Regions from separate parts of the Alkalihalobacillus phoenicis genome, predicted to be linked through region 3. Evidence: riboswitches for the same ligand, from Rfam matches in the RefSeq annotation. Region 3 holds a riboswitch; each other region holds the start of a gene.
The links. Region 3 has a riboswitch for S-adenosylmethionine ahead of AA0017_RS19825 (methionine ABC transporter ATP-binding protein). Riboswitches for the same ligand answer to the same signal wherever they lie in the genome.
Positions count from the first base shown of each region.

Region 1: it holds a riboswitch for S-adenosylmethionine, as region 3 does, so the genes downstream of both, AA0017_RS07250 (methionine biosynthesis PLP-dependent protein) here and AA0017_RS19825 (methionine ABC transporter ATP-binding protein) in region 3, are expected to answer to the same signal.
Region 2: it holds a riboswitch for S-adenosylmethionine, as region 3 does, so the genes downstream of both, mtnK (S-methyl-5-thioribose kinase) here and AA0017_RS19825 (methionine ABC transporter ATP-binding protein) in region 3, are expected to answer to the same signal.
Region 4: it holds a riboswitch for S-adenosylmethionine, as region 3 does, so the genes downstream of both, AA0017_RS11640 (homoserine dehydrogenase) here and AA0017_RS19825 (methionine ABC transporter ATP-binding protein) in region 3, are expected to answer to the same signal.

Region 1 is NZ_CP154853.1:1,519,354-1,527,396, forward strand. It holds gene AA0017_RS07235 (asparaginase) at 1-962, opposite strand, end outside; gene prsW (glutamic-type intramembrane protease PrsW) at 1,089-1,736, shown strand; gene AA0017_RS07245 (hypothetical protein) at 1,745-1,918, shown strand; SAM riboswitch class I at 1,992-2,095, shown strand; gene AA0017_RS07250 (methionine biosynthesis PLP-dependent protein) at 2,207-3,337, shown strand; gene AA0017_RS07255 (bifunctional homocysteine S-methyltransferase/methylenetetrahydrofolate reductase) at 3,334-5,175, shown strand; gene metH (methionine synthase) at 5,207-8,043, shown strand, end outside.
Region 2 is NZ_CP154853.1:1,385,042-1,393,084, reverse strand. It holds gene AA0017_RS06600 (SDR family oxidoreductase) at 133-771, opposite strand; gene AA0017_RS06595 (1,2-dihydroxy-3-keto-5-methylthiopentene dioxygenase) at 939-1,469, opposite strand; gene AA0017_RS06590 (methylthioribulose 1-phosphate dehydratase) at 1,447-2,097, opposite strand; partial or broken gene AA0017_RS06585 (2-hydroxy-3-keto-5-methylthiopentenyl-1-phosphate phosphatase) at 2,094-2,756, opposite strand; gene AA0017_RS06580 (2,3-diketo-5-methylthiopentyl-1-phosphate enolase) at 2,753-3,955, opposite strand; SAM riboswitch class I at 4,062-4,165, opposite strand; SAM riboswitch class I at 4,462-4,564, shown strand; gene mtnK (S-methyl-5-thioribose kinase) at 4,645-5,862, shown strand; gene mtnA (S-methyl-5-thioribose-1-phosphate isomerase) at 5,859-6,914, shown strand; gene AA0017_RS06565 (GNAT family N-acetyltransferase) at 7,458-7,916, opposite strand; gene AA0017_RS06560 (GntR family transcriptional regulator) at 7,931-8,043, opposite strand, start outside.
Region 3 is NZ_CP154853.1:4,208,383-4,216,425, forward strand. It holds gene AA0017_RS19820 (methionine ABC transporter permease) at 1-95, opposite strand, end outside; gene AA0017_RS19825 (methionine ABC transporter ATP-binding protein) at 85-1,110, opposite strand; SAM riboswitch class I at 1,298-1,407, opposite strand; gene AA0017_RS19830 (malate:quinone oxidoreductase) at 1,749-3,281, shown strand; gene AA0017_RS19835 (hypothetical protein) at 3,576-4,184, shown strand; gene AA0017_RS19840 (bifunctional transcriptional activator/DNA repair enzyme AdaA) at 4,404-4,988, shown strand; gene AA0017_RS19845 (DNA-3-methyladenine glycosylase family protein) at 4,975-5,883, shown strand; gene AA0017_RS19850 (methylated-DNA--[protein]-cysteine S-methyltransferase) at 5,876-6,358, shown strand; gene manA (mannose-6-phosphate isomerase, class I) at 6,543-7,502, opposite strand; gene AA0017_RS19860 (glycoside hydrolase family 13 protein) at 7,655-8,043, opposite strand, start outside.
Region 4 is NZ_CP154853.1:2,415,344-2,423,386, forward strand. It holds gene AA0017_RS11605 (ABC transporter ATP-binding protein) at 1-458, opposite strand, end outside; gene AA0017_RS11610 (branched-chain amino acid ABC transporter permease) at 519-1,490, opposite strand; gene AA0017_RS11615 (branched-chain amino acid ABC transporter permease) at 1,491-2,357, opposite strand; gene AA0017_RS11620 (ABC transporter substrate-binding protein) at 2,442-3,677, opposite strand; gene AA0017_RS11625 (MBL fold metallo-hydrolase) at 3,961-4,920, shown strand; RNA gene ssrS (6S RNA) at 5,153-5,333, opposite strand; gene AA0017_RS11635 (hypothetical protein) at 5,499-5,801, shown strand; gene AA0017_RS11640 (homoserine dehydrogenase) at 5,772-7,001, opposite strand; SAM riboswitch class I at 7,080-7,195, opposite strand; gene aspS (aspartate--tRNA ligase) at 7,263-8,043, opposite strand, start outside.

The DNA.
Region 1 (8,043 bases), 2.2 Mb from region 3:
AAAAACAGATTTTGCAATTCTGTTTGATTACTTGTTAATTCTAGTGCGACCATTAATTTTAAACGAGCCTTTTGGCCGTTTAATCCGTTCGTAAAGAGGACACCTAGTTCTTTTAAACGTTTGCCGCCACCTTCATAACCATAAACATCTTGAACAATGCCACTATAACAACGGGATACGAGAATAACTGGAATGCCACGGTCGATCGTATCTTTTAGTGCAGGAACGATGGCTGGTGGGACGTTGCCTTGGCCAAATGCCTCAATGACAAGTCCATCAATTCCGGATTGAGTTATGGCGTCAATGATATTTGCTTGCATTCCCGCATACGTTTTCATCAGAATAACTTTTTTGGTAAGTCTCTCCACATTGTAGCTTTCTCGTTGTGATAAAGTATGGTGGAAGCTGACGGTTTGTTTTGTAATGATGCCAATAGGTCCATATTGTGGGCTTTGAAAGGTCGCTATATTACTAGAATGGGTTTTTGTGACGTTTTTGGCTGTATGAATCTCGTCATTGAAAACAACTAGTACGCCTTTATTAATGGCTTGTTCGCTAGCGGCTGTTTTGACGGCTGCAATCAGATTATGTGGACCATCTGAACCTAATTCATTACTCGAACGCATTGCACCGGTGACGATGACTGGAATTTCCCAATTTAAAAGCAAGTCTAATAAATAAGCTGTTTCCTCTAAAGTGTCTGTCCCATGTGTGACTACGACTCCTGTAAAATGTTCGTCTCTTACTCGCTTTTTGATACGATTTGCCAGTTCAAGCATTAAAGATGGCGTCATATGAGGAGATGGGATGTTTAAATAGTCATCATTTTCAATATCGGCAATACTTGTTAGCGATTCAATAGTGGAATATAATGGATTAGAATCAAATGGGGTAACAGCACCACTATCATCTTCTTGCATAGCAATCGTTCCACCTGTATGTATGATTAAGATTTTTTTCATTTAAGCTCACCTCTGTTCATTCATTTCAGCTCATGTTACGATTATATTATAACGTGTATTGAAGCTTGTTCCTAACGTTTTATTTTTCAAAGTTGATGTAAATTTGAGAGAAGGGTCGGACCTATATTGTTTGCAGTTCTAACAGCGGCAATTGCACCTGGAATGGCACTCTTATCCTATTTTTACTTACGCCATCAATATTCTCAAGATATTAATGGATTGGTTTTACGTTCATTTGTTATAGGAGCCATTTTAGTTTTTCCAGTTATGGTTTTGCAATATGCATTTGTAGTGGAAGGTTTTTTTACGGATCCTATATCAAAATCTGTGATTTTATATGGGTTTTTTGAAGAATTTTTTAAGTGGTTTTTATTATTTTTTATCGTTTATCAGCATGCGAAATTTAAACGACATTATGATGGGATTATTTTTGGGGTAGCGATTTCACTTGGTTTTGCTTCGGTAGAAAATGTTTTTTACCTTTTAGCTTATGGTGTTGAAACGGCTCTTGGAAGAGCATTATTACCTGTTACGAGTCATTCTCTCTTTGGTGTTATTATGGGCTATTATCTGGGGAAGTCTAAAATGGAAAGCGAGAACAAAGGGTCTTATTTATTAATGGCCCTCTTAGTGCCAGTCGCTCTTCATAGTCTTTATGATCTTATTCTTAATTTAGTCAGTATGTATTTTTTAATCGCGATTATACCTTTTATGATTTTGTTATGGTGGTTTGCCCTACATAAAGTTAAATTAGCGAACCAATTAGATCGCTAAGGGAAGGGGTGTTCTTTCTGGAAGATATTCGTTATTTAGTGACGATTCGTTGTTTTCAATGTGGTGAAAAATTTATTTTAAGAGGAAAGAGAACAGAAAAAGGGCAATATGAAACGGGTTTTAAACGATGTGTATGTGGAAATGAGTCAAGCCTTCATATTGATGCGACACCAGAAAAATAAAAAACACTTGCAAAAATGTTTGAATTATTGTAATTTTAGTTCAATACAAAAAATGAAAATTTGAATATGGAGTTTCTTATCAAGAGAGATGGAGGGAATGGCCCGAAGAAGTCTCAGCAACCAGCCGAAATGGGTCAGGTGCTAAATCCATCAAGCATGATGCTTGAAAGATAAGGAGGAGTTCGTCGATTTTATTTTTTATCACACCTTCTTCTTAATTGGAAGAAGGTGTTTTCATTATATTTGCTAAAGACATCCAATGACAATAATAGAGTGGGGGAAACATAGATGACAAAAAATAAAAATTTAGAAACTACTTTAGCACAGATTGGCAACCGATTAGATGACCGAACAGGGACGATTAACACACCGATTTATCTGTCAACAGCTTATCGTCATACAGGAATTGGTGAGTCGACGGGGTATGATTATGCGAGAACGGGTAATCCAACGCGAGAAGTGGTTGAGAATGCAATTGCGACTTTAGAAGAAGGGGATCGCGGTTTTGCATGTAGTTCTGGAATGGTAGCCATTCAAACCGTTTTCTCCATTTTTGAACAAGGTGATGAAATTGTCGCTGCGAAGGATTTATATGGCGGTACATATCGACTGTTTGAGCAAGGCTGGCGCAAATGGGGAATCTCTTTTGCCTATGCTGATCCGAGAAATATTAGAGAAGTGGAATCAGTCATTACAGAAAAAACGAAGGCGATCTTTATCGAAACGCCAACCAATCCACTCATGCAGGAAGCATCTATTTCTGAGTTGGCCACACTTGCTAAAAAATACGACCTCTTATTAATTGTCGATAACACCTTTTATACACCACTTTTGCAGCAACCGTTAGTGGAAGGGGCTGATATCGTCATTCATAGTGCTTCTAAATATTTAGGTGGACATAATGATTTGATTGCCGGTCTTATCGCTGCTAAAGGGGAAGAGCTTTGTGAGAAAATTTTTTACTATCATAATGGGATCGGCGGAATTTTACCTGCATTCGATTCTTGGTTATTGATTCGTGGCATGAAAACATTAGCTTTAAGAATGGAAAGACATGAAGAAAATGCAAAAGCAATCGTTAGTTTTTTAGAAAATCATCAAGCTGTCACAGATGTTTTGTACCCTGGTAAAGGTGGAATGCTCTCCTTTCGAATTTTAGAAGAGGAAATGGTCAATCCATTTTTACAGCAATTAAAGCTCGTTTCCTTTGCAGAAAGTCTTGGTGGAGTTGAGAGTTTGATGACGTATCCGGCGACACAAACTCATATGGATATTCCAGAGGAGATTCGAATCGCAAATGGTGTGTGTAATCGATTATTACGTTTTTCAGTTGGGATTGAAAAAGTAGAAGATTTAATATTTGATCTAGAGCAAGCATTTGAGGCTGTTCTTAAGTTAGAAGAGGGGGAGAGAGTTTGAATTTAATTGAGAAATTACAAAACAATCTTCTTGTTGGTGACGGAGCGATGGGAACTATCCTCTATGAACAAGGAATTGATCAATGTTTTGAAGAGATTAATTTGTTACATCCTGAAAAAATTGAGGCTGTACACCAAGCTTATATTGCGGCTGGAGCGAATGTGATTCAAACGAATACGTATGCGGCCAATCGATTGAAGTTAGAAAAATACGGATTAGAAGATAAAGTGCGAGCATTGAATAAAGCAGGTGTCCAGATTGCGAGCGAAGTAGCGAGTGATGAGATTTATGTGCTCGGCACAGTAGGAGGAATACGTCGTTATAAAAATGAGGAATGGACGTTAGCAGAAATTAAATCCGCCTTTTTTGAACAAATGACAGAGCTTCTAAAAGAGGGGGTTGATGGATTATTACTTGAGACGTTTTATGACCTTGAGGAAGCATTAATGGCCACTCAGCTTGCGAGAAAGTTAACCGATCAAGTACTTGTTGTCAATGTTTCTTTAGGCGAGGTCGGGGTGATGCAAGGAGGGGTTCCACTAGAAAAAGCTTTTCAGCAATTAATTGAAGCAGGTGCAAATGTTGTTGGGTTAAACTGCAGGATGGGTCCGTTTCATATGTTAAAATCGATCGAGACGGTTTCTTTACCAAAAGGTGCTTATTTAGCTGTTTATCCGAACGCGAGTTTACCAGATTTCCGTGATGGGCGCTATTATTATCAATCGAATTCAGATTATTTCGCCGATATGGGTGAGAAGTTTATTGAACAAGGTGTGCGTTTAATTGGCGGGTGCTGCGGGACTACTCCAGAGCAAATTAAAGCATTTGCCGAAGTAGCTAAATTGAATAAACCAGTGAACGAAAAAAAGGTCAAATCCATTTTAAAAGTTGATTCGAGACAAAACCATGCACGTCCAACGAGAGAAACATTGCCTGATATTGTCAAAAAACGTTCATCAATCATCGTAGAATTAGACCCACCAAAACGTCTGTCGATTGAGAAGTTTATGAAAGGGGCAAAGGCATTAACTGATGCAGGTGTTGATGCAGTGACATTGGCTGATAATTCGTTAGCCTCTCCTCGTGTTGATAATATGGCTTTAGGTTCCTTAATGAAAGCTCAATATACAACGAGACCACTCGTCCATGTGACTTGTCGAGACCGGAACTTAATAGGGTTGCAATCACATTTAATGGGTTTACATGCTTTAGGTATTCAAGACCTATTAGCGATAACTGGTGATCCGACCAAAATAGGTGACTTTCCTGGAGCAACCTCCGTTTATGATATGACTTCGTTTCAATTAATTTCGATGATCAAACAATTAAATGAGGGCATTTCATTTTCTGGTAAGGACTTAGGTCAAAAAGCGAATTTTTCAGTTGGAGCGGCTTTTAATCCAAATGTTCGTCATTTAGAAAAAGCTGTGGCTCGAATGGAGAAAAAGGTTGAAAGTGGTGCGGACTATTTTATGACGCAGCCGATCTATAACGAAAAACAAATTGAGGAGCTAGCTAAATTAACTAAGCATATTGAGCAGCCAATTTATATTGGAATTATGCCCTTAACAGGTTCAAGAAATGCAGAATTTTTGCATAATGAAGTTCCAGGAATTAAATTAACCGATTCGATTCGAGAAACGATGAAAAAATGTGAAGATGATAAGGAACAGTCGGCGCAAGAAGGGTTAACTATTGCGAAAACATTAATTGATGCGACCCTTGATCATTTTAATGGCATCTATTTAATTACGCCGTTTTTAAGATATGAGATGTCGGTTGAATTGACCCAATATATTCAAGAGAAGCAACAGCAAAAAGAAACAACATTACAATAATTGAATGTGTACGGAATCGAGGAGAATGTAGATGACAAAATCACTATTTGAAATACAACTAGAACGTCGAATCCTCATTATGGACGGAGCAATGGGGACGATGCTCCAGCAAGCAGAACTAACAGCAGAGGATTTTGGTGGAGACGAATATGAAGGGTGTAACGAATATTTAAATGAAACAGCCCCACATGTAATTGAAAAAATTCATTATGATTATTTAAAGGCTGGAGCTGATATTATTGAAACGAATTCCTTTGGTTCAACGGATCTCGTTTTAGATGATTATGACCTCGGTTTTAAAGCGGAAGAATTAAGTTATCAAGCCGCAGCAATTGCCAAAAAAGTAGCGGATCAATTTTCAACGGTTGAGTGGCCAAGATTTGTTGCTGGGGCAATGGGGCCGACAACAAAATCATTATCGGTTACAGGCGGCACGACTTTTGAAGCGTTAATTGATTCTTATTTTATCCAAGCGAGAGGTTTAATCAGAGGTGGCTCCGATCTCATCTTATTAGAAACGAGTCAAGACATGCGTAATGTCAAAGCGGCCTTTATTGGGATTGAAAAGGCTTTTAAAGAATTAGCCGTTAAACTTCCTTTAATGGTATCGGGTACGATTGAACCGATGGGCACGACGCTTGCGGGACAAAATATTGAGGCTTTTTATTTATCACTTGAACATATGAAGCCGGTCGTTGTTGGGTTGAACTGTGCAACCGGTCCAGAATTTATGCGTGACCATATTCGTTCTTTATCAGAGCTATCGACAGGATACGTCAGTTGTTACCCGAATGCGGGGTTACCTGATGAAGAAGGCCATTATCATGAATCACCAGAATCACTTGCGAAAAAATTAGCAGGATTTGCTGAAAAGGGCTGGCTAAATGTTGTCGGCGGTTGTTGTGGAACGACACCGACTCATATTCAGCAACTGCGTTCAGTGCTTTTAAAATATGAACCAAGAAAATTAAATGATGGTCATGCCCATGCGGTTTCTGGGATTGAACCGCTCCTTTATGATGATAGTATGCGTCCACTTTTTGTTGGAGAGCGAACAAATGTTATTGGGTCAAGGAAATTTAAACGATTAATTGCTGAAGGAAAATATGAGGAAGCTTCTGAAATTGCTCGTGCCCAAGTGAAACGTGGGGCTCATGTCATTGATGTTTGTTTAGCGGACCCAGATCGTGAAGAAAAAGAGGATGTAGAGGAATTCCTTAAGTTCTTAGTGAATAAAGTGAAGGTTCCTCTTATGATTGATTCGACCGATGAAGAAGTGATTGAAACGGCCCTTACTTATTCTCAAGGGAAAGCAATTATAAATTCAATTAACTTAGAGGACGGGGAAGAACGTTTTGAAAAAATTGCTCCATTGGTACACAAGTACGGAGCAGCAGTTGTCGTTGGAACGATTGACGAAGAAGGAATGGCTGTTTCAGCAAAGCGCAAACTTGAAGTGGCCATACGTTCCCATCAGCTTTTAGTTGAAAAGTACGGGCTTAACCCGAAAGACATTATTTTTGACCCACTCGTTTTTCCAGTCGGTACAGGGGACGAGCAATATATTGGTTCCGCAGAAGCGACTGTAGAAGGAATCAAATTAATTAAAGAAGCACTACCCGATTGTTTAACGATTCTTGGTGTGAGTAATGTTTCGTTTGGTTTACCACCTGTTGGTCGGGAAGTATTAAATGCGGTTTACTTATATCACTGTACACAAGCAGGGTTAGACTACGCGATTGTCAATACAGAGAAGCTTGAACGGTATGCTTCGATTTCAGAAGAAGAAAAAGACATGGCGAAACAGCTTTTATTTGAGACAACAGATGAAACGTTAGCGACTTTTACCGCCTTTTATCGTGGGAAAAAGGCCGAGAAAAAAGTGGAAATCTCTAACTTATCATTAGAAGAACGTCTTGCTAGTTATATCGTAGAAGGCTCTAAAGAAGGACTTATTAAGGATTTAGATGAGGCTTTAGCGAAATATGAAGAGCCACTTGATATTATAAACGGTCCTTTAATGAACGGGATGGATGAAGTCGGGAAATTGTTTAATAATAATGAATTAATTGTTGCGGAAGTTTTACAAAGTGCAGAAGTGATGAAGGCATCTGTTGCTCATCTTGAACCATTTATGGAGAAAAAAGAAGGAGATAACGGAAAAGGGAAAATCATTCTCGCTACGGTCAAAGGTGACGTCCATGATATTGGCAAAAACTTAGTGGAAATCATCTTAGGGAATAATGGCTTCAAGATTGTGAATCTCGGCATTAAAGTGACTTCAAATGAAATTATTGAGGCCGTAAAAAAAGAAAAGCCAGATGCTGTTGGATTATCAGGCTTATTAGTCAAATCAGCCCAGCAAATGGTCTTAACGGCACAGGATTTACGCCAGCAGGAAATTTCGGTGCCAATACTAGTTGGTGGAGCGGCTTTAACAAGAAAATTTACTGATACAAAAATTGCAGCAGAATATGACGGTCTAGTGCTTTATGCCAAGGATGCGATGAACGGATTAGAGCTTGCCAATCGCCTTGTTAAACCAGGTGAGCAAGAAATTTTAGCGACAGAATTAAAAGAAGTACGTGCCAAAAAAGAAGAGGTTCGTAAAAGGAAACCGGTAGCTGTTGCCGTAGCTGAACGACCAATTCGTTCCGAGGTTTCACAGACGACTCCCATTTTTAAACCGAATGATTTAGAACCTCATATTTTAAGGGATTATAAGCTCTCCCATATCGAGCCTTATATTAATATGCAAATGTTGTTAGGGCGACATTTAGGTTTACAAGGAAAAGTCAGTCGTCTATTAGAGGAACAAGATGAGCGAGCATTGCAGTTAAAGGAAAAGGTTGATGATTTTTTATTCCG
Region 2 (8,043 bases), 2.1 Mb from region 3:
TCATTACCTATTTAACTATTATCCGCCACATCTGAATGAAAAAACGAGTGACGGTCTACCGTCACTCGAAACTCCTCTATATTTAGAAGCACTTTCTATTTAGCCACTTTTTTTATTAACTCATATTTCCTTTTAGACTTTATTTAAGGCTGATTCAATTTCTTCTTCCCCATTTAAAATTTCAAAGGTTTTGCGATACGTATTTTCTTTTTCTAGCACGGAAACGAGTACTTTAGCAACATCTGCTCTCGTAATCGTATTATCACGATTTTTAATTTCTTCTTCCAATTTAATCTTACCTAAAGGTTCGTCATTACTTAACGAGCCTGGACGAACGATCGTATAATTTAAATTACTTCTTTTTAAATGATCATCAGCTAATTTTTTTGCTACTAAGTAATGACGAATTCGGTCACTCTTATCAGGGTCAACCGTTCCCATTGAGCTCAGCATGACAAAACGTTTTATCTTATGTTTAATCGTTTCATCCACAACCTTTATCGCTCCCCATAAATCAATTAAGATCGTCTTATCAGCACCCGTTGTACCACCCGATCCAGCCGCAAAAATAACAGCATCGATGCCTTCGAAGGCATGAGAAAAATCCTGCTCTAAATCAGCCAATATAACTTCATCAGCTCCAATCTTTTTCAATAAATCAGCTTGTTCTTTCTTTCGAATCATTGCATATGTAGTGTGGCCTTGATCTTTTAATTCCTTAATCGCTTCTTTTGCTACCTGTCCATTTGCGCCAACTAATAGTACATTCACATTATCAACTCCTTAACCATGTTCTACCCGATATGAATAAATTTAAACTCAACACCCTTTTCATACGAATGTGACTCCCCTAAAAACCACATCCATTTTTGCAAATGTGAAAATAAACAAAGAGTTAGGCAATCATTTAATTGACCCAACTCTTATCCATAAACTTCTTATGAAGGTTGCTCCTCTTTATCGTAAACAGGAACCCATCCTTCTTTTGTTTTAAATATACGAACCGCAACGACTTTACGATCCTCTTGTAAAGTAAAGTAATGACGATAATACTCTGGTACAGAAATCAGATCACCTGGCTCAAGTTCAACATCAAACCATCTTTTATCTTTGCTTTCAATCGCAAATATACCATGACCACTGACGATAAAACGAACTTCATCATCTGTATGATGGTGCTCATTTAAGAAGTTCTTTAAAAGGTCATCTAAATTCGGTGTTGAATCAGATAAAGAAATAACATCTGCCGTTAGATAGCCTCGACGTGCAGAAATATCAGCAATTTCATTCTTATAAACGTCTAAAATTTCTTCTTTGTTTTCATCTGTTAACGTGAAGTTTTCCACTAAATGCTCGGGTAAATTACCTGTTCCCCACTGTTCATAAATAACATCTTGTGCCTCTAAATAGGAAACTAATTCCTCTCCTGCGATTCTTTCGTCATTATCATGAAAACGTAACGTTGCCATTTTCAATTCCTCCTCTAATTAATTGTTTATATTGTAATTGTCGTAAGTGAAACGAACATAGAAATTCAAATGCTTCAAGGTGTTTTTTAGCTTCAAAACCCGTTCGTCCCCAGACGGTAATACCATGATTACGAATGAGTACACCTTTTACTTCAGGTGTGATTTGAGCGGCTAACTTTTTCGCTAAGGTGGGAATATGAGCATGATTTTCAATAATCGGTAAGTTGATTTCGCCATCCTCTTCCCAAATGCCAAATGCTTTAATTAATTCTTGCCCTTTAAATGTGATAAAACCTTTGTCTCCATACAAATCTGAAATGAGATTATTATCCAATGTATGAATATGCAAACTACAGCCCGCATCCGTTTTTTGATAGATTTCAGTATGTAAAAGCGTTTCGGCTGAAGGTTTTAAGTGTGTTTTCTCAACCGCTATACCCGATTCATTGACGAGTAAAAAATCTTCATCTGTTCTTTTACGTTTATCTTTGCCGCTTGCTGTCACTAAAAAAGTAAGCGGATCAGAGCTTATTTTTATCGATAAATTCCCACTCGTTCCTGGAAACCAATCCCTTGCTGCTAGTTCATCTTTAATATCTGCAAGTTCGTTCCAACGCTCATCACTCATAATGTTACCTCCTTACTTTTTAATTGCTCAACAATTTCGTGGAAATTTTCAAACGATGAATAAGGCAATTGTAATTCCTCACATTTTTCCTTTAAAAAATCACGAGCAAAAACATAATCGGCTAATTTTGCTGCTTCAAAATCAGTGACAGAATCACCAATCACAATTTTATAATAATCGTCATCAGAAAATTTTCTTAATATCGTCGGCTTACAACAACCACAATCCTTTGCACAAAACGAATCACAAGCATTTGGCTACGTAATGATCAGCTTTTCAGTTGAATCATCATGACCATTGCAATAAATGGAACTAGCCGCAATGGAAAAGGGCTCAAGGATGGGATAAACAAAAAAGTCTATTCCTCCACTTACGACGTAAAAGGGGATGTTTTGCTCCTTTGTATAATCCAATAATTGCCTAAATCCATCTCGAATCACGACAGTATCTAATAAATAGGTAAGTATTGCTTCCTTTTTCTCACTTGGAATAAGAGAAAAAAGCTTACCAACACCTTCTTTTATAGAAATTTCTTGGTTTAAAATCTTATTCTTAATTTGCTCCGATTCCGGTGGGGCAAATTGTTTCATTAAAGCAATGATATTATCGGTTTCTGTAATCGTGCCATCGAAATCACAAAAGATAACCGGCTTCCTCATGGTTTTAAATAGCCCCATGCATCTATCGCTTTTTTCAATGCGTCACTATTCTCCGACACTTCTGGTAAACTCTTTCCTTCTAAAACTCCATCTATAGCATCACGGAATGCCCTACCACCGGCCGCTGCCCCATCTGGATGCCCGTGAATTCCTCCCCCAGCATTAATCACAATGTCGTGACCAAAGTCTTTGATGATCTTTTCTGTCATTCCGGCGTGAATCCCTGCTGATGGAACAGGAAAAGCTTGTTTATAAATGTTATCAACCACCTGGAGATTTTGAGTAATTGCATCTGTTTCTCCTTTATCTAAGGCAACACTACCGTATGGGGATGGAAAGAGGACTAAATCCGCTCCTGCCATTCTTAATAACTTCCCTAATAATAAGGAATAAGAAAATCCATAATTCGTAGATGCAGTCATCGCTCCACTGACAGCTGGATGTGCCAATATTGGGACATCGATATCTGGATCTTCTCGTAATGATTGTAAAACGTCTAATCCATAAGCAAAGACATTAAATAATAACGCAGGGGCCCCGAGATCAACTGCCTCTTTGGCTCTTTCCTTTAATTCAAACGTTCTTCCCGTTAGATTAACCGCATAAAGGGGACGATGACCAGTTGCTGCAGCCGCTTCCGTTATGGCCGCCAATCCGACTGGAACTCTTTCGACTAATGGTGTTAACTCATTTTCAAATAAAATCTCATCATCTTTAACAAAATCAACTCCTCCAAGAGCTTGGACGAGCATTTGTTCATGTAAAGAATCTAAGGAACGACCTATGGCCGCTTTAAAAATACTCATTAAAAGAGGACGATTTTGAACATCAACAATTTCACGAACACCTTCAATCCCATATCTCGGACCGGGAAAATAGGTTTTTAATTCAGGTGAAAAATCTAAATCGATTAATTTGACTTGACCATCTAATGAAAGTTTGCCAAAAGTTGTTGTTAATATAGCTGGTAAATCGGCACTGAAGTTCGCACTAGGATAAGTTATCGTAATAAGACCCTTATTATCGGGTAACTCCTTCACTCGTTCAACATAACCTTTATGAGCCTTTAATTGCTCTTTTTCAACACTCGGTAAGTTCGTCCAAGAGCCAACGGTTAACCCTAATGCAATTCCTTCTGCTTTTTTCTCTAGCTGTTCCTTTGTTCCATTTATTAGGTATGTCGCTGTTACATGACTCATTTAACATTTCCCTCTCTCTTATTCTCCTAATTCGAGCTTCTTTAAGTCGCAAATCATTCAAAAAACCTCTCCATATATATAGGGAGAGGTGAATCGTACATTCACTCTCTCATCTATCAATCTAATGACTGTAAGAATTAGCACCGTGTTTGTTATAAACCGGTTGCCGGGTTTCATAGGGCTCATCCCTCCACCTGCTCTTGATAAGAGATATTTGATTATCTGACCATTTTAGTCTGAAATATAAATTCCTTGTTCTATATAATGCCAGTAGCCCCACCAAATTGTCAATCTTTTTTTAATATTATTTTTTATTCAAAAATTTATTTTTTTGCCTTCGTTTATCATTTACTATTCTTATCAAGTTAACTTAGTAAGTGACCAAGCTCTGGTGTTCAACTTAGACCTTTTTATGTGTAAAAAAGAACTTGACGTTATCTATCTAAATCGATTATAGTTATTTTTAAGAATTCTTTTCTATATCTTTTGAAAATTCAATAAAATCACTCTTATCCTGAGTAGGTAGAGGGAATTGGCCCGATGACACCGCAGCAACCGACCTTATTGGCACGGTGCTACATCCAACAGACATTGTCTGGTAGATAAGAGAGGCGAATGTCTCACACCTATTCACCTCTTTCTGTCAATCAGAAAGAGGTTTTTATTATTTATTAAAGGAGCAATGCGTAATGACCGTTCAAACGAAAAAACAATATGAAGAATTAAATACGGAAACAGCCGTGTCTTATTTAATCAATCTTGGTCTTATTAAAACGGATGAAGAGACAGTTGTTTCCGAAATCGGAGACGGAAATTTAAACTATGTTTTCCATATTATCAGTCAAACAATAGGACGTTCATTTATTATCAAGCAGGCCCTCCCATACGCAAAAGTTGTTGGAGAAAGTTGGCCACTTACACTTGACCGTGCACGAATTGAAGCATCAGCCTTAAAAGAAGCCGCAAAAGTCGTACCCGAATTAGTTCCAACAGTCTTTCATACCGATGAAGAGTTAGCGCTGACCGTAATGGAGGATTTAAGTGAATTAACGATTTTAAGAACAGGATTAATTCAAGGAAATAAATATCCCCTTGTAGCCCAACATATTGGTACATACTTAGCACATACCCTTTTTACAACTTCAACATTTGGTTTAAATCAACAAGAAACGAAAAAATTTGCCGTTACTTATTCGAATCCTGAGTTATGTAAAATAACAGAAGATCTTGTATTCACTGACCCTTATTTCGATAGCGAAACGAATAATTTTGAGGAACATTTAGCACCTCAAGTGCATGAGCTATGGCAAGATAAAGAATTAAAAAAAGAAGTCGCAAAATTAAAATATCTTTTCTTAACAAAGTCTGAAACCTTAATCCATGGCGATTTACATACAGGGAGTATTTTTGTATCTGAAACAGAAACGAAAGTCATCGATCCTGAGTTTTCCTTCTATGGTCCGTTCGGTTTTGATATCGCCGCCTTTTTAGCCAATCTAATCATGAATTATATCGCTCAAGAAGGTCATCAAAAAGATCCTGAAAAGAAAGAAGATTTACAAAACTATTTACTTGATACAATCGAGAAAACATGGGATATTTTTTCTAATGAGTTTAAAAAGCTTTGGTTAGAAACATCCATTGAACCTTTTTCAAAATTAGAAGGTTATGTCGATGACGTATTAGCCGATATTTGGCAAGATACACTTGGTTTTACTGGTTGCAAAATGATTCGCCGGATGATCGGTTTAGCTCATGTCCATGATGTAGATAGCATCGAATCCGCCGAAATTCGTTTACGTGTACAAACAAGTATCATTGACCTTGGTCGTAAACTCATAGTAGAGAGAAAACAAATTGAGGGAGCTTTAAAACTTGTCTCAAATGTGGAGGGAGCCTACCAATGACCGTACAATCCGTTGAATGGAAAAATGATTCCATCGTCATTCTTGATCAGCAGCAACTTCCTCATGAAATCGTTTATGAACACTTAACAACGATTGAACATGTATGGGAGAGCATTACCTATTTAAAAGTAAGAGGAGCACCTGCGATAGGCATCGTCGCTGCTTTTGGATTAGCTTTATGGGCCCGTTCCAAACAATCCAATCAACTTGAACTCTTTTTAGATGAATTTGAAAAACAAAGAGACTATTTGGCAAGCAGCAGGCCAACAGCAGTCAATCTTTTTTGGGCGATTGATCGTATGGTTAAAACAGTAAAAAAAGCTCATAGTGTTGTAGAAGCAAAAGATTTAGCCGTTGCAGAAGCGATTGCGATTCAAAAAGAAGATGCAGAAACATGCCGAAGTATCGGTGAAAATGGTTTATCGTTACTAAAAAATGGCGATACCGTGATGACAATCTGTAATGCAGGAGCTATTGCCACGGCAAAATATGGCACAGCCCTTGCTCCGTTTTATTTAGCAAAGGAACAAAATTTGACATTAAAAGCATTTGCTTGTGAAACAAGGCCCGTCTTACAAGGCTCTCGTTTAACGGCTTGGGAATTGCAGCAACTAGGTGTTGATGTGACCCTCATTACGGATAGTATGGCCGCCCATACATTAAAAACGAAGGAAATCAATGCCGTAATCGTAGGGGCAGACCGAATTGCGGCAAACGGAGATACTGCGAACAAAATTGGAACATATGGTTTAGCATTACTCGCAAAAGCTCATGACATTCCTTTTTACGTCGCCGCACCTTTTTCGACCATCGATCTTGAAACATTAACTGGTGATGATATCCCAATTGAAGAAAGAGCCGCTGAGGAAATTACTCACCTCCAAGGAAAAGCAATTGCTCCAGCTGCTACTCAAGTATTTAATCCGGCCTTTGATGTCACACCATCAGAATTAATTACCGGGATTATTACCGAATATGGCGTCGTCAGAGGAGATTATCAAACGGAACTAACGAACTTATATTCCAGTGAGATTGAGACGATAAAAGTTTAATAAACTTGTAAATGAAGTGACGATACTAGCGTAACATCCCATAGTATCGCCACTTTTTTTCGTATACAGCACTTATTTATGTGACGCGCCCTTCTTTTTCTATCCATATTTCGTGTCGTCTATTATGCTTTATGACGTGCTCCCTCCCTCCTCTCTCATATTTCGCGTCGTATTTCATGGTTTGCGACGTGCTCCCTCTCTCCCTTCTCATATTCCGTGTCGTATATTATGCTTTATGACGTGCTCCCTCCCTCCTCTCTCATATTTCGTGTCGTATATTATGCTTTATGACGTGCTCCCTCCCTCCTTTCACATATTCCACGTCGTATCTCATGCTTTACGACTCGCTCCCTCTCTCCTTCTACATATTCCGCGTCGTATATCATGCTTTATGACGTGCTCCCTGCCTCCTCTCTCATATCCGGTGTCGTATACCGCGTTTTACGATTCACTCCTCATATCCAAGCTTTCCGATCAAAAAACGATAAGAAGATAAATCTCTTCTTACCGTTTATACAAATATGCTTAATCTTCTTATATTCCCTACCTTAGCATACCAACATAGATGCCATTATTTGAACCTGGTATTTCAATAGCCCCTACAGCTTTTTTATAAAATTCAACGGGCCCAGCTCCACCAATAATAGCATAAGCATAGCCCATCCGCTTCATTTCATCTAGACTTTGAATAAGCAATTGCAAACCAATCCCTCGTCCCCGTTCTGATTCCGCGACACCGGTTGGTCCAAAAAAATTTAAAGTTGTTACATTAAAACAAGCAAATCCAATAATATTTTGTCCCTCTACCGCGATAAAGCAAGAAGACGGAGTTTGAGATAACGCAACATCGACCTCACTTGCCCATTGTTCTGAGAAATTGGTCCTGACCCAATCCATGACAATATGTTTTTCAGGGGGTAATGGTTTACGAATCTTCCAGGTTTGGCTGTTTGATTGTTCAAGCTTTGGTAATGAATAAAGTGGAACTAATAAATCTCCCATTTTCGCCTCCAAATTTATGCATCGTAATTCACAACGTACAATTGTAAATTCGTATTATAATAACCTTCACTAAATTCAGTCACTTCACCATTTTCATCCATTGAATATCTTAATCTTTTTAATAATG
Region 3 (8,043 bases):
ATGGAGCCAAAAATGAGAGTGGCGATGACCATGATGAGTGTTTCCCCAGTACCTTCTAATATTCGGGGCCAAAAAGTGGTCCAATCAACATTCATGTTCTGTTACCTCCTCAAGTTCCACGATAGATTTTAGTGTATTTAATACGTTTTGAATCGCTGTCTGTTCTCCAATAAAGGAGATGATTAAGTTTCCAAACAGCTTTTCTTGTAGCTCTCGCACTGAACCGTAGACGATATTAAAATCAACACCGTGTTCTTTAGTAACTGTTGATAGAACGGGCTCATTGGAAACATCTCCTTTAAAGATGATTCGATACAATTTCCCACCACCTCGTGTTCGCCACTTTTCTAAAATAGTTTTAGATGGTAAGTCTTGTTGAACCGATTGAATGAATCGCTGGGTTGTTGGATGTTGTGGATCAGTGAACGTATCAAACACACTTCCAGCTTCAATGACTTCTCCGTTTTCCATAATCGCTACTTTGTCACAAATCGATTGGATAACATGCATTTCATGGGTGATTAATAAAATCGTGATCCCAAAATCTCGGTTTACTTTTTTTAACAACTTTAAAATCTCAGCAGTCGTTTCTGGATCGAGTGCAGAAGTTGCTTCATCACAGATAAGAATATCTGGTGAAGTGGCAAGAGCTCTTGCGATACCGACTCGTTGTTTTTGTCCGCCCGACAGTTGATCGGGGAAATCTTTTGCTTTATCGGCAAGTCCAACAAAATTCAATAATTCTGTTACACGTTCATTGACTTCTTTTTTGGGAACACCAGCCAATTTCAATGGGTAGGCAATGTTCCCAGCTACTGTACGTGAGTTAAATAAGTTAAAGTTTTGAAAAATCATCCCAATATTACGTCGTCTTGTTCGTAAGTCCTTAGAAGATAGCTTACTGACATCTATATCTTGGATAAAAACAGTGCCAGAAGTGGGACGTTCAAGCATGTTTACTAAGCGAAGTAGTGTGCTTTTTCCTGCTCCGCTGAAGCCAATAATTCCGAAGATTTCCCCTTTGTTAATCGATAGGGAAACATTCTTAACGGCATGGACTTCTCGTTTTCCGAGAATAAAAGTCTTGGAAACATCAATAAATTCAATCATGTGTTGACCTCCTGAAGAGTTCTTCAATTCTTTGTAGACAATGATGCATCCATCGAACTTTCTAAACTAGATTCGAAAATGAACAACCTATTTTATAACAACACCTAATAAAAATACCCAACAAAAAAATCCCTCCTTTTCTCAAAAAATAAGAAAAAGAAGGATTCTATAAAAAGAAACGATCTTTTTCTCATCTTTCAAATGCCTAAGCATTTGTAGGAGTTGGCACAGTTTTCTAATATAGAATCTGTTGCCGAGACGTCATAGGGCCTTTCCCTCGATCTCTCTTGATAAGAAAATGATGTATAGCTATTCAATTGTTACAAGAATTAATTTTTATCTTAGAGGGATTGTGTGAAAAAGTCAACAAAAATTTAAAAATAAGATGACGATGATATAGACTAAGCCATTTTTCTCATTTGGCTATGGGTTTGTTCCCATGTATTGAAAATATATAATAAACATACCGCATATTACTTCTGTATTTACAAACTTTTACTCTGTGTAAAAACGCAAGAAATATTTTAAATTTCTAACAATAGTGATACAATATGATTAGGTAATTAATCTAGAAATGATGTGGGACACCTAGTGTTTTACATTCTTTCTGCGAATTTTAACGTATAAGGAAGGAAAACATGACGAACAAACAAAATACAACGGACGTTATATTAATTGGTGCCGGAGTCATGAGTGCGACTTTGGGGATACTTCTGAAAGAATTAGTACCGGATTGGAAAATAACAGTATTTGAGAAGCTTTCAAACGCAGGAGAGGAAAGCTCTAATGAATGGAATAATGCAGGAACAGGGCATGCAGCACTGTGTGAGCTTAATTACACGAGTGAAAATCCGGATGGATCTGTCGACATTAGCAAAGCGATAAAAATTAATGAACAGTTTCAAGTTTCTATGCAGTTTTGGTCTAATCTTGTTAATCATAATCTGATTCAGAATCCAGAGGATTTTATCAGATTATTGCCTCATATGAGTTTAGTACAAGAGCAACAAAATGTGGATTTTTTAAAGAGACGTTTTAAAGCGCTTTCAGAAAATCCTTTATTTAAGGGAATGGAATTTTCTGATGATGCGGAAAAGCTGATGGAATGGATTCCGCTTATTATGAATGACCGTCCATCGGATGAAGTGATCGCGGCCACAAAAATTGATTCTGGAACAGATGTCAATTTTGGAGCTTTAACGCGTAAGATGTTTGATCAATTAGAGAAGCAAAGTGTCGAGATGAACTATAAACATAGTGTCACAGATATAAAACGTACGAGCGATGGCTTGTGGGAATTAAAAGTACGGAATCATGAAAGCGGTTCTCTTGACCGTCATACAGCCAAATTTGTCTTTATCGGTGGCGGCGGAGGAAGCCTGCATTTATTACAAAAATCGGGTATTCCTGAAGGCAAGCATATTGGAGGTTTCCCGGTAAGTGGAATTTTTATGGTCTGTAATAATCCAGATGTGTCAGAGCAGCATCATGCCAAAGTATATGGGAAAGCTAAAGTTGGTGCACCACCAATGTCTGTCCCACATCTGGATACACGTTTTATCGACAATAAAAAAATGTTGCTCTTCGGACCGTTTGCTGGTTTTTCACCTAAGTTTTTAAAATATGGGTCGGTCTTTGATCTGTTAACATCGGTAAAACCAGATAATTTGGTTACGATGTTGGCGGCCGGAGCCAAGAATATGTCATTAACGAAATACTTGATTCAGCAAGTGATGTTATCAAAAGAACAACGGATGGAAGAGTTACGTGAGTTTGTCCCGAACGCTAAAAGTGATGATTGGGATTTAGTAGTTGCTGGTCAACGTGTGCAAGTGATCAAAGACACGGAAGCTGATGGAAAAGGAACGCTTCAATTTGGAACCGAAGTCATTAGTGCTGAAGATGGTTCGATTGCCGCCTTATTAGGGGCTTCTCCAGGTGCTTCCACTGCCGTCCATGTTATGCTTGAAGTCATTGAAAAATGTTTCCCGCAACATATGAAAGAGTGGGAACCGAAAATAAAAGAAATGATTCCATCTTATGGTGTGACATTAATGGATAACCCTGAGCTTCTAGAAGAAATTCACACTTCCACAGCGGAGTCGCTCGGCTTAAACGATAATAACCAAACAGATTCAAAAAGAAATCCTCGTATGTTAAAGCAAGCATAGAGTGAGGTTCTTTTTAATAAGAGTGATTGAAGCGTCAAAGTACAGTTCATTGTCTTTGCCGCTTTTTTTAGTTCGTAAATTTCCTTTAGAGTCTTTTGTTGACCTGTAATGACCATATTTAGGGAATATAGTAAAATGATGAGCGGTATTTTTAATCGTTAGGTTTTGTATGAAGGGGTTGTTTTCTTGAAAATTTTTTTAAAAATTGGCTTATATATTTTTATGATAATGGCTATAGTTCTATTAACCATAGGGATATATTTTTTAATTGGAGCTATTCAAAAAAGGTTGTTTGTGCCGACAGACTATATAATATGGACATTTAATTATCCAGCTTCAATATTTGTTTTGATTTATGAACTGTATCTATTTTTTATTATGTTCTATTTTTTGCAGAAACGCTTTAGGAAGAAAAAGGGGATTAAACAAGTCAATTCAAAAGATAACTTCTTTAAAAGGAATAAAAAATCGATTTATGCTTTATTTGTAGCTAGCAATATCGTTTTATTTTATATAATCGTTTCGGCTGTTACTGTTGTGACGAACAATAAGATTATTGATTATTCATTTTTGTATCCACAAGGGCGAGAATATAGTCATGCAGCTGTAGTAAAGGTTAGTACAGGAGTGTATGGAAAAAATTCTTATATACCATTTAAACATTCAAAGGGACAGTTCTTTTACATAATTGAATTAGCGGATGGCAAAAAAATCGATTTAACAGAAGCGGGAGGAGTTCAGAATAATCAACATGAGTATTTTATCATCGAAGAACTTGACCGTGAATTTGTAAATAGCGACATTCCTAAAGTGTCGAGTATAAAACACTTTGAATATACAACAGAACACTTAGATGAAATTTATACAGAAAAAATTCGAAACATACTAGAAAATACAAATTAATAATGGGTATTGTGAAGAGAAGTATAAAATGGCTTCTCTTTTTAATTTACAAAGACCATAAGAGCAAGAATGAGGATGAAATAATAAATATAGTCTTGATAAAATGATAATAACTTTAATAAATAAATTTGGAGCTAAATGTAATAGGTTTAGAAAGACTCGCCCTGATAAATAGAGGAGTAGAATGTAACTAGTAACCTAGAAAGGGTGGAGAGGATAATGGTAGAGAAAATCAATCTTTCTTTTGAAGAAATGTGGGAGAAAATCATTGCATGCGATAGTAAATATGATGGGTTGTTTTTTACGGCGGTAAAAACAACGAAAATTTTCTGCCGGCCTTCTTGTCGATCGAGGAAACCTAAAAAAATAAATGTGGAATTCTTTTATGACATCAAAAAAGTTAAAGAAGCAGGTTTTCGTGCTTGTAAAAGGTGTCAGCCAGAATCTGCTCATTCTCCTCAGGTTGAATTGGTTAGAAATGTTATAACGTATTTAGTCAATCATTTTCATCAAAAGTTAGAATTACAAGATATTGCAAATCATGTTGGTATAAGTACCTATTATCTGGAACGGTTATTTAAACAAGAAATGTCAGAGACACCTCGTTCTTATTTGGAAAAAATACGAATAGATAAAGCGACACATCTTTTAACCAACACCGTTCAAACGAATCTTGAGATATGTTATGAGGTAGGCTTTCAAAGTCCATCCAATTTTTATAAAGTGTTTCGCCATTTGAAACATTGTACCCCGAGTGAATATCGAAAAAAGGGACAAAGGAGCTTCAGCAATGAGATGGAATGACCTAGAAACGGCAATTGAAATTTACCCGCCAGCTGAATTTAACTTTAAGGAATGTTTAACTTTTTTAGAGAGGTCTGAGCAAGAAATCTTGCATCAGGTGAGAGATGGGTATTTAGATAAGTTAATAAAAGTGAGAGGAGCGTTGATTTTATTAAGGATCAGGAGTACCTCACATATAATTCAAGTAGAATTCCCCGCAAACAGTACCACTTTCTGTATTCGTGAAGAAGTCGCTCAATTTGTATGGCAATGGTTTGATTTAGAGAGAGACCTTCGTTCATTTTATCAGATTGCTCAACAAGATAAGGTCTTACAGTCTATTGCCTTAAAATATGATGGTTTAAGGATAATAGGTATCCCTGATTTATTTGAAGCACTAACTTGGGCGATTATAGGCCAACAAATTAATTTAACATTTGCTTATACTTTAAAGAAACGATTTGTCGAGCACTTTGGTGAAAACCTAACTTTTGAAGGAGATAATTTCTGGGTATTCCCATCTCCTGAGAAAATCATAAGTATAAATGTAGATGAGCTGAGAGAACTTCAATTTGCGACGAGGAAGGCTGAATATATTATCGGCATAGCAAAGGCCATTACAGATGGTAAACTAACAAAAGAAATGTTGCAGCAAAAACAAGATTACGAGCAAATGAAAAAATTTTTAATCGAGTTCAGAGGGGTAGGAGAATGGACGGCAGATTATGTGATCATGAAATGTTTACAAGATCCTGTTGCTTTTCCGATAGCAGATGTAGGTCTACATAATGCCTTAAAATATCAACTAGGTCTTGAGCGAAAGCCTACGATTGAAGAAATCAAAGAGCTAGCAACAAATTGGGATGGTTGGCACGCATATGCCACCTTTTATTTATGGAGGTCATTGTATGAATAAGCTACATAAATTAGACTACGAATCGCCAATTGGAGTTATAGAAATAGTTGGAACAGGTGAAGCGGTCTATTCCATTTTGTTCTCTGAAAGGGATAAAGTCGAACATATTAGTCAGGATGAAGTTCCAGAAGTATTAACCAATTGTTATGAGCAGCTTGATGAATATTTTAAAGGGTTACGTCAAGAGTTTACCTTTCCATATTTGCTTGAAGGAACCAATTTTCAAAAAGGAGTATGGAAGGCTTTAACAAAAATACCTTATGCTCAAACAGGCTCATATAAAGATATTGCCCTTTCAATTGGGAATGAAAAAGCGATTAGAGCGGTTGGAAGTGCAAATGGTAGAAATAAGTTAAGTATTGTCATTCCTTGTCATCGAATTATTGGTTCAAATGGGAGTTTAACTGGATATGCAGGTGGTTTGTGGAGAAAAGAATGGCTGTTGAAGCATGAGAAGGGTTTTAAACGGGTTTGATATAGGTCTAGTTCTGCTAGCGGCGGGAAGAGTGTGAAACGGGAGACCCGGAAGTGACTTGTGCAACGGAGGCTCCTGTTTCACCCGCAGAAAGCGCAGAGCATGCAGCTCACGGAGGAAGCTAAATATCTAGTATATTAATACTGTTTCAAAGGATTTGAAAGAACTGTCAAAGCAAAGCTCTCTAAACATGTGAGACAATAAACTCGGCATTTCCTCTAAGCTCGTATGAAGTTAGTCCATTTGCGAGGATAAAATGTGTCCCTTTTTCAAGAGGGAATGACTGCTTATCTATTATAATCGAGCCGTTACCGTCCGTTATACTCACTTGTAAAAAATCATGTGTTAATGGCAGTTTAGCCGTTCCATTTAATTTCCAATGATACACGGTGAAATACTGTTCCTCTACTAGTTTTTTTTCCGTTAAGCCATCTATTATTCTTTCGGTCTGTTCAACAGCTGCATCTACATGTGGTACAGTTGTGACTTGCTTAGATCTGTCCAAATGGAGCTCGCGCTTTTGGCCGGCTGCATCGGTACGATCATAATCATATACACGATATGTAATATCTGAGCTTTGTTGCGTTTCTAAAATAACAATCCCTTCTCCAATTGCGTGTATCGTCCCGCTTGGAACGTATACAAAATCGCCCGCTTGAACGTTAACTTGTCTTAATAGGTCTTTCCATTGGCCATTGTCGATCATTTTCTCTAACTCAACTTTTGACTTAGCGTGATGACCGAGCACGAGTTTTGCACCTTCAATAGCACTTACTACATACCAGCATTCGGTTTTTCCGTAAGGGACGCCTTCTGCTTTTTGAGCAAATTGATCATCGGGGTGGACTTGTACAGAAAGATCATTGGCAGCATCTAATAGTTTAACTAATAAAGGATATTCCTCTACATTATCTGGCTTTTTGTTAAAAAGCTCACCATGATCATTCCAAGCATCGATTAAGGTTTTTCCTTTAAGTGGGCCATTTTTAATAATACTTGGTCCATGAGGGTGTGCAGAGATAACCCAAGCTTCTCCAGTTAAGTTAGAGGGGATATGATAGCCAAAATCCGTTTTCAATTTATTTCCACCCCAAATTCTTTCTTGAAAAATAGGTTGCAAAAAGATGGGTTCATTTTTATACATAATAACCTCCAAATAATTTGTAGAAACCGCATTATTTATTTCATTCATTTATACTATTCCGTATCTATCCGATAGAGCTGTTCATGAGGCGAGCCCTTCTAGAAAATCATGATGATAAGGCCAACAGCCTTCCAAAGTGCTCCTTTGTATGTCTAGGTACGTAATTTTACTTTTGCAATAATTGCTTCATATGGAGTAAGGGTGATTTCAGAAGTGTCTAGTCTCTCTCTTGGATGATTAGATAACAAAAAGTGATGAAGTACGATGTTTTGTAATGAAAAACTTACTTCCTCTTCATTGAAGTTTAATAGCACACAAAAACGTTCTTCGTTCCACTTACGAATGAACATTATCACTCCATTTTGTATGTTTAATTGCTCATAGGTACCAAAGGTGAAAACGTCGTAAGCTTTTCTTATGGAGATAAGCTTTTTATAAAATTGGAAGAGTGATTGTTCTTCTTTTAATTGTGCTGCAACATGAATAGTTGAGGCACTGTCAGCTACTTCAATCCATGGTTGGACTTCGGAAAAACCACCGT
Region 4 (8,043 bases), 1.8 Mb from region 3:
GACAAATTTTTAACAATTGCATTCGTCCGGTGTTTAAGTCCCCACTTTTCTAATAACTGATGGGCTTCTTCATAGATAGCTTTGTACTTTTTTTCATTTCTCATTTTATACCAAACATAACCATAGCCTAATTTGCGCTGTAATGTTAATAATAAATTATCTAAAACAGAGAGTTCATTTAAGAGATTATTCTTTTGAAAAGTTCGGACCATGCCTTGACGTGTTCGCTTATAGTTAGGCAACTTCGTAATCTTTTTTTCATTATGATAGATTTCTCCCTTACTCGGTGGCAAATCACCTGTAAGTAAATTAAAAAAAGTTGTTTTTCCTGCACCATTCGGACCAATAATCCCAATCCGTTCTCCTTTATAAACCTCTAAAGAAATATCCTTTAAAATATGAAGACCACCGAAGCTTTTTCCGACACCATCTACTGTTAATGTCGCTCTTTTTTTCATCAGAAACACCCTTCCTTATCGCTCATGCATTTGTCTATCCGCCAATTTCGTTTAAAAATGTTAAGCGGCTTCTGATTTATTATCTGACTTACTCTGCCCTTTATTTTTCATAAACAAATGATAAATAGATTGACCAATACCTACTAATCCTTTTGGAAAGAAAATAACAAAAATGATAAAGGTTGCCCCGATTATTAACATCCATGAATTTGTGTATGAACTAATAACCGTTTCCATCGTCACAATCAAAGCGGCACCAAGAACAGGTCCAAGCATTGTACCTGATCCCCCTATTAAAACCATAATGAGAACAGCACCTGACATCGTCCAATACACATCGCTCGGAGCTATAAATCCGTTAAAAAATGTATATAATGAGCCGGCTAAACCACCGATTGCACCAGCAATAATAAACGCAAAGTATTTATATAAGCTAGTATTATAGCCCATTGATTTGACTCGAGTTTCATTTTCACGTATACCAATCAACACTTGGCCAAATGGCGATTGAACAAACAGGCGTAAACCAAAATAAGCGAGCATAAAGACTGCGAGAATGAGATAGAAAATGAGAACCGGATTCCCAAATTGAAAATCGCCAATACTTGCCCTCGGAATGCCTGCTAATCCATTTGAACCACCTGTTAACGTCGTCGATTGATAAACAAACGAATAAATCATTTGCGAAAAAGCGAGCGTCAGCATTAGAAAATAAAATCCACTTACTTTCATACAAAAGATTCCGATAACGGCTGCGACAATAAGAGAACAAATAATAGCTAAACCAATGGTTACAAATAAATTACTCGATAGGTTTTGTGCGGTTAATGCTGCCGTATATGCTCCAACTCCAAAAAAAGCAGCATGACCTAAAGAAACGAGACCCGTATAACCTACGAGGATGTTTAAACTTAAAGCAAAAATGGCTAAAATTAAAATTTCTGAAAGAAGATTAATATGAAACAACGATAAAACAAACGGCGCTAAACCTAATAAAACAAGAACAGCCACAAAGGAAACGAATGTTTTCATTTAGGCCACCTTCTTTCCTAATAATCCATTTGGTTTGACGACTAAAACAACCGCCATTAAGCCAAAAATGAGAAACATACTAAGTTCAGGGAATAAAAACCGGCTAAAAGTTTCAACAATGCCGACAAGTATACTTGCTACAAGTGTACCCGCAATTGAACCAAGCCCACCAATAACTAACACAACTAAAGCTAAAATAAGTGTTTGGAACTCCATACTAGGATAAATGCCTAAAATGGGGGCTGCTACAACACCGCCAAAACCTGCTAACAGTCCTCCAATCACAAAGACAACCGTAAATACTAGCTTAATATTGACACCTAATGCCCCAACCATATCCTTATCACTTAAGCCAGCACGGATAATCGCTCCCCACCTTGTTCGGCTCTGGATATACCATAAAATAGCAGCGATTAATATTCCGACAAGAATAACGACTAAACGATAAACTGGAAAAACCTGATTAAACAACGAGATTGAACCAGAAAAAACTTCCGGTACAACAATCGTTAAGACATTCGATCCCCATATAATAGAGGCGATATCATGGAAAACATACGCTAAACCAAACGTAAGCAATACTTGAGACAGGTGACCGAGTTGATACGTTGGGCGCAGTAAAACTCGTTCCACGACCAATGCAATTAAAGCAACAATTAGAGGGGCGATAATGAGTGCCAACCAAAAACTTTGCGAAAAGGTTGCGGTTAAGGAATAAGCGATATAAGCACCAAACATATACAAGGATCCATGTGCTAAATTCAAAACCCCTAATATTCCAAAAACCAAGGAAAGTCCACAAGTAATAATAAATAACAACAGTCCGTATGATAATCCATTCACTAACTGTGCTCCGATAATATCCACATCAATACCCCTCTCTATCTATTGATCAAGCATTTACTAGCTGGGGGCAAGACTCGCCCCCACCGATACTACCATTTTGAACACTTATTCCCCCGGATCTTGGACAGACTCCACGGTTTCCAATATTTTATTTTCTGTTCTGTCGCCCTCGACTACTGTTTCCGTAATATAAAGGTTTTGAATAATGTGATGAGTGTCCTGATCAAACTTGATTGGTCCTCGTGGGCTAACAAATTCAACTTCTGAAATTGCCTCAACGATTTTGTCTGGATCTTTTACATCACCATCAAGAGCCGTTATAGCTTCAACAATGATCCTTGCTGCATCATAGCCTTCTAATGATTCAATGGTTGGTCGACGGTCATAAGCTTCTTCATAAGCTGTCACAAACTCTTGGTTTTCTGCTGTTTCTAAATTGTAGTCCCAAAAAGTAGAGACAAAAGCCCCTTCAGCTGCCATTCCAATCGACTCTCGTAAATCTTCAGCAACAAGCCAACCTGAACCAATTAAAGGAAAACGTTCCTTTAAACCGTATTGTTCATATTGTTGAACAAATCGCACCGCATCACTTCCTGCAAAAAATCCATAAACTCCATCTGCTTCCGCTGAACCAATCGTTGTTAAATAAGAGGCATAATCATTATTCCCTAGTGGCGGATACACTTCACCAACGATTTCACCCCCGGCCGCTTCATAAGCCTCTTTAAATGCAGCCGATACTTCGCGCCCAAATGCATAATCCGCAGCAGCCATATAAATCTTTTCACCAATATTCTCGTAAGCCCATGCCCCCATTGAATGACCTATTTGCCATGAGGAAAACGAAGAGCGCCAAATATAATCACTTCTTTGAGCTCTTGTTAAATCATTCCCCCCCGCATGAGAAGCCAAATATGGTAACTGATTTGAATCTACTTCATCACGGACCGCATAAGCGACTGCTGTACTAACCGCACCTGTCAATATATCAATCTGATCTTGATCCATTAATTTTCGTAGCCTTCTTAAAGCTACTTGAGGATCTGCTTCCGTGTCCTCCTCAATCATTTCAATCTTCACACCCGCAGCTTCCCAATCTACTTCATCAAAATACAGTTTCATTCCATCAGATAAATCCTTTCCAAGCGAAGCGTAGACACCCGAGAAAGGTAAAATACTTCCAATCTTAACAACTTCTTGCTCATCCGTTTCTTCATTTGAACCATTATTACTTGGCTGTTCATTCGAAGAACCAGTACTTTGAATTGCACTATTACCACAGGCCATTAGAAAGAATACCAAAAGAAACATTGTGACAAATAAAATCGGTGACTTTTTCATTATTAAAATCCTCCCTTTTCATGAATACGCTTTCAAAAATCAAGTCTTGATTAAAGTTCTGTATCTGAATTTTATAATATATCTAAACATTCTGAATTTCAATAGCTTTTTTAAACTTTCGTTGCAAAAATAAAACATTTATTTCTTAAATTGATTTTTATTAAGTTGTCCTTTACTATAAAAGATAAGTATTTTCTGTATTTTTCCTATTTTGAATCATTACGAATAATAAATTTTCGTGTTTATTACATAATGAATTACCCGCTAAAAAAAAGGAGGTACAATGAAAAAATATCAAATTTTTCCAATTGAAATAAAACATCCATCCAATTTAAAATCGATTAATTTCTACCTTGTGAAAACAGAACGTTCACTCTTACTTATTGATGCAGGCTTTAATGCTCCCAGTTTTGTTGAACATTTTGAAAAGAATTTACATCAGTATGGCTTTTCATTGAACGATCTAACAGCTATTCTTTTAACCCATCACCATATCGATCATGTTGGGTTGGTTAATTATATTGCTAAAACGAATGCCATTCCTATTTATGTTCATCCTGAAGCTTTTCCAAGATTAAAAAGAGAGCCTCGTTTTTTGCAACGCCGTATTCAATTCTTTAAAGAACTTTATCAAGAAATGGGTTGTGGTTTAGCTGGAGAAAACCAAGTGAGCTATTTAAAAGAGTCCCTTGTCAAAAACCAAGCAAATGCCATTCAAGCAGATTTAACTCGGATGCCAGATCAATATGAAGGGTTTGAAGTTATTGATTTTCCTGGACACTCTCCGGATCAAGTCGCTTTTTATAAAAGGGATGAGGAAGTATTATTTGGAGGAGATTTATTAATTGAGCATATATCGAGTAATGCGATTGTTGAGCCTAATTTAGACGGAGAGAAGATACTGACGCTTGTCGAGCATAAACATTCTTTAGAAAAATGTTTGCAGTTGCCTTTAAAAAAGGTTTACTCTGGTCATGGCTCAATAATTACGAACCCGCATGACCTTATTAGGCAACGTATCACTGGAATCGACCAAAAAGCAAATAGATTATTAGAATATATAAAAGTAGGAGTGAACACCGGAAATGCCCTTGCCTTAGAGATGTATGAGCACCGCTACTCCTCCCAGTTTTCACTCGTAATGTCTGAAATCATTGGGCACTTAGATTATTTAGAGAATAACGATCAAGTCGTTAAAAAGAAACAAAATGGTGTTTGGAACTATTTTATTCAAAATGGATAAGGCACAAAAATTAATAGCTCGTCCAAAAGAGACATAAAAATGCCAGCGAATAATTCCAGCTCCATTTTTCACCAATTAAAAAAGCACATGAAGCTATGTAACTTCTTGTGCTTGTTCATATTTCGAGACTTTCAAGACTTGCCCAACAATCCGCAAACAAAAAAACTATCCCATTTTGGTACTATTCCTCCCAAAAAAGATAGCTTATATCTCTATCATCATTATGTAGGACAGAAATCCCGTGTATGCCGTATTCAACTAAAGCTTTGAACCTGCTCCAGCAGGTGGGTGCCCTGTGCTTTTCTTCTTAAGTCCTAATCGTTTAGGCTTGTAATCCAAAAAGCAACATATATGCTCCCGATCAAAAAACGTTGGCTCAAAACGTTTAAAGATAACGAACATCACAGGATTTCTGTTTCTTAATGCTTATTATACAGCGCAAGCTCCATTCATTCAATGATTTTTTTAATATTCAAACTATTATCCTATTTGGAACACTTGCTTTTGCTATGGTACAGTATTATTAGCAAAACAAGGAAGATTCAACCTATTTTAATTCTAAGGAAGTGAATGAAGAGATGGAACCACTAGCCAAGCAACGATGTATTCAAATTAAACAAGAGATTGGTTTAATCGAAAAAAAAATCGTTGAAACCTCCTTTGATCTCCTGATAAATAAGGACTCCATTATCGCAAAAAATGAACGATTTCCGATTAAATCGATTTTAGATATTTCCTACCGATTAAAAGAAGAGAAGGCGATCGGTTATTTATATTTACACACAACACAAGGTGTACGGACCTTCCATATTCGTTCAGAACCTCATTTATTTATTGATGTATTTAAAAAATTAAGAAGTGAGACGGCTGAGTTCGAGTGAGCGATTCATATGAATATTATCAAGTGAGCCTTCTATTTTGATCACCTGAACCGACTCATGTTTGAATTCAGGTTGCCCTGTCACGATAACTGTCTCTCCATCTGGACTTTTTTCTCTGTAAATAATTTTAGCTTCTGGATGGAGTAACTCCTCGATTTGAAGGTCAGTCGGATTAGAATTAAAAACAAGTGATGTACTATCTTCTCTAACCTCTAATACAGGAGAGCCATTCCAGCCGCTTCTATGTCCTCGAAAATCGGTATGAAAAAGAAAATCCTCAATCATGCTATTTGCCGTGGCTTCCTTTCCAGCACCTGGTCCAGTAAAGGTTAATTCCCCAATTGTTGGCCCTTGTACTTTAACTGCGTTAGTCACCCCAGAAATTTTTGAAAACGCCTCTTCTTCTGTAAAAAAAACAGGAGCTACTTCGGCCTTTATTTCACCCGAAAACAACGTTGCTTCCCCGACTATTTTTAATGTTAAACCAAGCCGTTCCGCTAATTCTATTTGCCAATCTTTCATCTCATCCATTCCTCTTCTTGTCACATTCTCACGGTTGATCCAAAACCCGAAACAACATTTTGCTAAAATTCGAATTTTATATGAAGCATCATACCCTTCTATATCATCGGTCGGGTCACTTTCAGCGTAACCAAGCTCTTGAGCCGCCTTTAGTGCCTCTGCAAAGGACAAGCCTTTTTCTTTCATTTCTGTCAAAATATAATTCGTTGTCCCGTTCAAGATTCCACTCACTTTTGTGACAAGTGTCGTTGTTAGTAATCCTTTTATCACATTAATAATTGGAATTCCTCCTGCAACAGCGGCTTCATAACCGTAATAAGTCTGATTTCGTGTCGCAATATCTTCTAAAAGTTCCCCGTATTCAGCTACAAGTTGTTTATTCGCGGTAATCACAGGTGTCCCTTTTTCTAAAAAATATTCCGTATAGGAGAAGGCCGGTTCAAGTCCACCAATCGCTTCAAAAATAATGTCATAATCACATTTTTGGCAAAATTCAGTCCAATCATTTGTTATCACTGTGGCATGTTCATTCTCTACGTACTGATTTCTATTTTTAATCAAAATTCCTTCGATTGTAATCTCCTGACCAAATTTTGCTTGTAGTTGTTCTCTTGTCGCCTCAATTCGGTCTGCAACTCCTTTTCCTACTGTGCCAAAACCAATTAACCCTATTTTCATCTTCCTGGCCCCTCTCTCACAAATACTCGCTTAATAAGTAAAAAAACCTTTCCAATAAGGAAAGGTTTTTTTGGCCTTTTCTTATCTTTCAGAATGACTAGCATCCTGCTGAATGTAGCACCTTTATTTGCTTGGCACGCAAATAGGTTGCCGGGCTTCTTCGGGTCAGTCCCCTCCGCCACTCTAGATAAGTTTAATTGTCGTTTTAAAGTTATTACGATTATAAAGGAAAAGAATTTAGTTTGTCAATCCAATTTTTCCCTAAAGTACCTTTTCCGTTTTTTTCGCAATCACAGATAAATTTAGATCAAGTAACTGCTCAAGACTTACATGACTTGGAGCATTTGTTAATAAGTCACTTGCACTAGCTGTTTTCGGGAAGGCAATCGTATCACGTAAATTATGACGCCCTGCAAGCAGCATAACAAATCGGTCTAACCCAAGAGCAATTCCACCATGTGGAGGTGTTCCATATTCAAACGCTTCTAATAAGAATCCGAACTCTTCTTTTGCCCCTTCTGGTGTAAACCCAAGAGCATTAAACATTTTTTCTTGGACATCACGTTGATAAATACGTTGTGAACCTCCACCTAACTCATAACCATTCAATACTAAATCATAAGCATCGGCACGGACATTTGCTGGGTCTGTCGCAAGCAATTCCATGTCTTCTTTTTTCGGGCTTGTGAACGGATGGTGAAGTGCAACAAAACGTTTCGCATCTTCATCAAATTCAACAAGTGGGAAGTCGACTACCCATAGGAAGTTGTATTTTGATTCATCAATTAAGTTAAACTGCTTACCAAATTTTAAACGAAGTGCACCTAAACTATCGAACACAACTTGTTTTTTATCTGCCCCAAAAAATAATAAATCGCCGACTTTCGCATTCATCGTTTCCATTAATGCTGAAGTCTGTTCATCCGTAAAGAATTTAGCAATTGGTCCTTTTAATCCTTCTTCTTCTACTTTTAACCAAGCAAGACCTTTTGCTCCATATTGTTTAACAAAGTCCGTTAAAGCATCAATTTCTTTACGCGAA